One region of the Psychrobacillus syltrankelensis genome, then DNA from elsewhere that is predicted to be linked to it. Evidence: riboswitches for the same ligand, from Rfam matches in the RefSeq annotation. Region 1 holds a riboswitch; the other holds the start of a gene.

Evidence for each region. A riboswitch is a leader RNA that binds a small molecule or an ion and turns the genes downstream of it on or off. The one in region 1 is predicted to bind FMN.
Region 2: it holds a riboswitch for FMN, as region 1 does, so the genes downstream of both, ribE (riboflavin synthase) here and ACTSKG_RS05080 (ECF transporter S component) in region 1, are expected to answer to the same signal.

Annotation. Positions count from the first base shown of each region.
Region 1 is NZ_CM144227.1:984,710-988,139, reverse strand. Features, by position in the region: gene ACTSKG_RS05085 (hypothetical protein) at 1-1,023, shown strand, start outside; FMN riboswitch at 1,168-1,301, shown strand; gene ACTSKG_RS05080 (ECF transporter S component) at 1,461-2,054, shown strand; gene ACTSKG_RS05075 (ferredoxin) at 2,799-3,047, opposite strand; gene ACTSKG_RS05070 (YpbB family protein) at 3,159-3,430, shown strand, end outside.
Region 2 is NZ_CM144227.1:657,219-660,648, forward strand. Features, by position in the region: gene ACTSKG_RS03355 (hypothetical protein) at 1-212, shown strand, start outside; gene ACTSKG_RS03360 (class I SAM-dependent methyltransferase) at 636-1,376, shown strand; FMN riboswitch at 1,517-1,648, shown strand; FMN riboswitch at 1,799-1,930, shown strand; gene ribE (riboflavin synthase) at 2,081-2,719, shown strand; gene ribB (3,4-dihydroxy-2-butanone-4-phosphate synthase) at 2,741-3,361, shown strand; gene ribH (6,7-dimethyl-8-ribityllumazine synthase) at 3,400-3,430, shown strand, end outside.

The DNA.
Region 1 (3,430 bases):
GATAAAGAATCTTCTTTGATTGCAAGCAAATCCATTGAACAAAAGAGCAATAAAATGTCAGATATGCGTTCAATGGATACTAACGAGAAAGCAACTCTAACAAGTGATGATACGGAAACTGAACAATCTAACTCAATGATGACAATTTCTAGTTTTGATGATTCTCATATAGAGTTAGTACCATTGGACAAAACCAACTCAGTTTACAAAGAAAGTTTAAATGGGGGAACAGTATTTCATTTTTCGTTAATAGAGAATGCATTATCTGTTCCGATCACAATAATAATTCCAAAGAAACAAATGGAAAAAGATTTTCCTAACATGAATCCGAATAGTATTCAATTATATGAACGTTTTGGTAGCCGAATTGACGAAGAAGCATTGGGGTTTGATGAATATCATCCATATAAAGGGTACTTCATAGAGGAAGGCAAGATTTTGAAGCATTATTTGCCTGAGAACCATGGATACGACATTGCTTCAGGTACACTAGGTCCGTATTGGGGTTCAATCAATGAAATATTTAATGATTTCGATTCCATTGAAGTATTAAATGAAGACGGTTCACCAATTGAGTGGAATCAGGTAGGGACTCTGAATGAACCAATTAAATTGGATGGAAAGCTAGGTTATCATAATTATTTTTACTACGTTGCCCAAAGTGGAAAAAGCTATTTATCACCTAATTTTAGTGCTAAGTACAATTCTATCTCAGAAGCATTTTTGGCAATGAAAGAGTCAAATAACGACATCTATACTTCAGTCATTCCATCCAATGTTACGTTTGACTATTCTAATGTTGGTGGTAAAGCAATTATTCGATTTACCGATCCACTAGATTTGAAAACTATGGATTCATTTGCTGCAACGGGACTAATTGAAGCATTTGCTCTTACAGCTGCCAGCTTTGGAACAGAAGTGAAGCTAGAAAATGTTGTTCAACAGCAATGGGCAGAATTTGATTTATCAAAATTTCTTCCAATTCCATTAGGTCCTAACGGTTTTATTATGGAAGAAAAATAATTTTTTTGAATGCTAGCCATTAGTAATCTTATTGGTTAGCATTCTTTTTATGCATCTATATTGAAACAGTTGTATTGCACGTCTGTTTTATTTTTGTTAAGATGATAGTAATTCAAGATATTATCTTGAAGAAAAAAAATATTGATTCATCTTCGGGGCAGGGTGTAATTCCCGATCGGCGGTATTAGAAGATTTTTTTCTTGAGCCCGCGAGCCGTTAAGGCAGGATTTGGTTAAATTCCAAAGCCGACAGTATAGTCTGGATGGGAGAAGGTGAAGGTACAGTCGTTTTTCGTATACTCAAGTACGGATACGCTTATTTTAGTGTGCCTTGTTTCTCCCTTAAGCAATTTTTTTAGCTTAAGGGATTTTTTGAGTACGGAATACGTTCTGAACTTTTCTTCTTGTGGAGTGAATCGCAAAAGGAGAGAGTATATTATGTCAAAAAGTAAGACGCGAATGCTTATTGCAATCGCTATGTTAAGTAGTGTTTCGTTTGTATTGATGCTACTTGCATTTCCATTACCAGTGTTACCAGCCTATTTGAAGGTAGATTTTAGTGATATACCTGCATTAATTGCAGCAATTACAATGGGTCCGATTGCAGGTATTCTAGTAGCATTACTAAAAAACGTATTAGATTGGTTGTTTTCTGGTAGTCCTACCGGTGTCCCAGTAGGGCATATGGCTAACTTTGTAACAAGTATTTTATTTTTAACACCGGTATATGTAATTTATCGCAAAGCATCATCTTCAAAAGGGATTATGTATGGTCTATTCTCTGGAACTATATCTATGGCAATAGGGATGAGCGTGCTTAATTATTTTGTGTTTTTACCTATGTATTCCTATTTTTTGAATTTCCCTATGGAGACAGGTACTGCGCTATTTAATACGATTATTTTCGGTATTTTACCGTTTAATTTAATAAAGGGTATTTTAGTGACGATTGTAATGATAGTTTTATTTAAGCGAATGAAGCCATTGCTTGATAAGGTGAACAGAACATTCAGCATTCCAAATACTAATTAAAATAAGGTCGTTTCTCTTTTTAAGAGAAACGACCTTTTATTTAAAGAAAGAATATGGATTATTGGTTATCTTCTTGCAAAAACAGTGTTCAGAGTAGTTTAAAGAATTAAATAATACCGCGGATTTCCGTTTCAGGTGGACGCTTTCCGCGGGGTGAGCCCATCACCGCCGCTTACGCGTTCGTTGTGATTGCTCATCTGTCTCCGAGGAACAAAGGCTAAGAACGCCACATCGTGTGGCAACGCCTTCGTGACCAACATCCAGTTGGCCTCCCGCTGGAGTCGCCACCTTTCACTCCAATCTATAAAGTGAGTGGTACTTAAGTAAGAGATGCTATTGCTAGCGAAAACAATTTTTTGCACCTTGCAAATACGAAAGAAACTTCGCAAAGTTTGGCACTTTCATTTGCTAATCCCTATGACAAGCGGAACTAGGGGAAAAAATAAATAGGTTTTAAAGGTAAGGAAGGGGAGAGCTTACGAAATTGTATCTTCGGAAGCTCTTAGATGAGTAGGGGGAGCATTTTTTCTCTCATTATCAAAACCAAACGCATTATGTCCACACATATTCCAAGAGGTCAACGGACAAATATCCGTCACAAGATTACCAAAAAAATGGATCGTGAAGTGACTCAGTCACTTCACGATCCAAAAAGTAAATGGTAATAATGTAGCCTATGTTTCGTCCAAAGTACTCAGGAATTAGTGAAGACAAAATACACTTAAAGTGACTCTTGCGCTTTTTTTATTCAAACTTTAATGCGTCGCCTTCAAATGATTCATCTGCCACTTTAATAGAATCAGTTGGGCAACCTTCAAATGCATCTTCCATATCTTCTAGTAATTCGTCTGGTACTTCAGCAGTACCCATGTTATTATCTAGGATAACGAAAGCAATACCTTCATCATCATAATCGTATATATCTGGTGCAGCGGCACCACAAGCTCCACATGCGATACATGTATCTTTATCTACAATTGTATATTTAGCCATTACAATATTCTCTCCTTTATATCTACTTACAAGAATAAGCTATCTTATTCATTCTAAAGGTGTTTACTCGACATTTCAACAAAAATACATTTAAGATGAGAGGTATTTCAATTGTATTTTCAACAACTGTTATTATTAATCATCCATAAATTTCAAGGTGAGAGATCATCTACAGCACCATTTTATTTGTTAAAAGGAAAAAAATCTGGACAAACAATTCAGGATGTTACTTATTTTAACTTACATCCATTTTTCTCAATTTATCCTAAAATATCAAAAGAAGAATATGATGAAGAAATTTCAACATTATTATTTAATGGATATATTAATATAAATGAGTCAACCATTTCATTAACGGAAAAAGGTTTACTTTTAGTCAATTC
Region 2 (3,430 bases), 330 kb from region 1:
CCCAAGAGATTGAATGGGTTACAGAATCCGAATATACGCTAGGTGAGCAAGTTGGGATAATAATAAAACAAAAAGAATCTGCATTTAACTTTAATAATGGTACAGCAAATAAGTTGCCTGTTGGAACGAAGATTTATACAACAGGTAAGGGTTTTAAAATTGCTGTGGTTGATGGAATGGAGATTCCTTACATACCATTGTTGGAAGGTTAGTTTAAAGATCATTTATAAATTTAAGAAGGAAATAAAGCGTTTCATCTTGAATTAAAACGTAGACCACTGAAAGGAAGTGGACTCATAAATGAGAACAACACGAAAAATTGCTCGGTGCAGTATTAATCTAATAGCAGATTGTACCGCGGAAAATGAAGATGCTATTAATTAAACTGCGTCATTTCTCATTTTAATTGACTGCGAAGCGAGATAACCCTCTTGATGAGTGCCCCCTGGAAAGTGTCCTCCTGCAGCGTAAACAAACCTGTTCATTCCATAAAATGTTATATATAATTTTCTAAATAATCTGTGATATAATCTATTAAATTACAAGTTATTGGAGGCATTATATGCTGCTTTACAATTGATTCATCCTGATCGACCTTATTGAATGATAAAAATGTTGGATAAGGAGTGTTCAGTATGAAATGGGTTAAAAATTTTTACGAAAAACAATTTCAATTATATAAAGAAGGTCTAACAGGTCCAAACGAAGAGCATGAGGAAATATTGGCGAAAATCGAGAAAATGGTCTCTAACCCTTTCCATTCCATTTTGGAGTTAGGTGCGGGAGGCGGAGAGTTTGCAATAACAGCTGCTAAAAAGGGATACTCTGTTACTGCAGTAGAACTAGTAACATCTCGAATTGACTACATGAAAAAGCTGAAAAGCGAACATAGTTTAATCGGGGAGCTTGAAATGGTAGAAGGCGACTTTTATGAGGTAGAACTTCATAACTCTTTTGATGTTATTTGCTATATAGACGGATTCGGTATTGGTGAAGATCAAGATCAACACAAATTATTAAAACGAATGAGCAATTGGCTAAAACCTGATGGTTGTATCTTAATAGATATTTATACTCCTTGGTACTGGGCAAGTGTTGCTGGTCAAGAGATGGCAGTAGAAAATACACTTCGAAAGTATGATTTTGATTTTTTGAATTGCCGTATGCTTGATACATGGTTTGATGGGGAAGGAAGCGTTACTCAATCTTTAAGATGTTACTCTCCTCAAGACTTGAAAAAGTTATTAGAGACTACTGGACTTACGCTTGTCGATATTGAACCTGGTGGTGCGATGAACTACAAAACTTGGGAATATCATGTGCATGTTGACTTAAACGAAGCAATGTCTTACATGGTTAAACTGAGAAAAGAATAATATGTAAAAAATAGTTGGACAGGCTGATAAAAGTCTGTCTTTTTTGTGCTCACTTTTAAGAACAGAAATTAAGAAACTTAAGTTTACTTTTTATACCATGAAAATTTTCTTTTTAAGTGCTATACTGTTTTTATAGATGAATAGTCCTTCGGGGTCGGGTGAAATTCCCAATCGACGGTGATGAAGAAATTCTAAGCCCGTGAGCCTTCTTTAAGGCAGGATTTGGTGCGAATCCAAAGCCGACAGTATAGTCTGGATGGGAGAAGGATGTATGAGCAAGCTTATTTCCTTATGGAGAAAATACACTTCAAGAGGTTTATTTGTTGATGCTTTAAACAGAATTTTCCTAATTACCCCGTAGAGATATATCTATGGGGTTTTATTTTTAAATAAAACCTAGCAAAATGCAAAATTTCATACATGTAGTCCTTCGGGGTCGGGTGAAATTCCCAATCGACGGTGATGAAGAAATTCTAAGCCCGTGAGCCTTCTTTAAGGCAGGATTTGGTGCGAATCCAAAGCCGACAGTATAGTCTGGATGGGAGAAGGATGTACGAGCAAGCTTATTTCCTTATGGAGAAAATTACTACTTCAAGAGGTTTATTTGTTGACGCGTAAAACATAATTTTCCAACTACCCCTTAGAGATGTTTCTATGGGGTTTTATTTTTGAGTAAATTCTTAAACAGAAAAGAGGTGTAGCCTATGTTCACTGGAATTGTAGAAGATTTAGGCAAAGTTAAATCGATGAAAAGCGGACCTAATAGTATGCAATTAACTTTGGAATCCAAAAAGATTGTAGAAGATATTCACCTAGGGGATAGTATTGCGGTTAATGGTGTATGTTTAACAGTCATTTCTTTTTCGAATGAACTATTTACAGTGGATGTTATGCCAGAAACGGTAAAGTCTACAAGCATTCAATCTTTGCAAATTGGTCATGCTGTTAATTTGGAGCGTGCAATGCCTGCTAATGGTCGATTTGGTGGTCACTTTGTTTCGGGCCATGTGGACGGTACGGGTGTCATTTTAAGACAAAGAAAAGTAGAAAATGCCGTATATGTAGATATTAGCATTAGTGAGGAACTCAGTAAATTCTGTATGCTAAAAGGTTCGGTTGCAGTAGATGGCATTAGTTTAACCATTTTTGGTATAAAGTCAAATCAACTAACAGTTTCCCTTATTCCACTTACATTTAGTGAAACACTTCTCGGTATTAAAAAAGAGCATGATGTAGTGAATATTGAAAATGATTTACTTGGCAAATACGTGATAAACCATTTGGAAAGAAAGCAAGAAAGTTCGTCGATCTCAATGGATTTTTTAAGACAAAATGGATTCTAACGAAAAGGCGGTACATTACATATGTTCCATACAATTGAACAAGCAGTAGAGGATTTGAAAAAAGGGAAAATTATTATCGTTGTAGATGATGAAAGCCGAGAAAATGAAGGTGATTTTCTAGTGTTGGCAGAGTACGCAACACCGGAAAACATTAATTTTATGGCAACATATGGTCGGGGTTTAATTTGCACGCCTGTCACTCAAGTGTTAGCAGATCGTCTTGATTTATATCCGATGGTTCAAGATAACACGGACAATCATCAAACGGCGTTTACTGTAAGTGTGGATTATAAAACGACTGAAACAGGCATTAGTGCATTTGAGCGTTCAGAAACGATATTACAACTGTTAAACACGGAATCGGTTAGCTCGGATTTCCGCCGACCTGGTCATGTGTTCCCACTTGTAGCAAAAGAAAATGGTGTACTCGAGCGTCCAGGTCACACAGAAGCAGCTGTTGATTTTGCGAAACTTTGTGGTATGCAACCTGCAGGAGTTATTTGCGAAATTATGAGTGTAGACGGCTCAATGGCGAGAGTTCCTGAATTACATACTATTGCCGAAACACATGGTTTAAAGTTTGTGACGATCGAAGCATTAGTGAAATATCGAAATGAACAAGAACAAGAACAAGCAGTTTGATAAAAAAATTTAAAATGAACTTATAGGAGAGATAAAGAATGGGAAAAGTATTTGAAGCGAATTTAATAG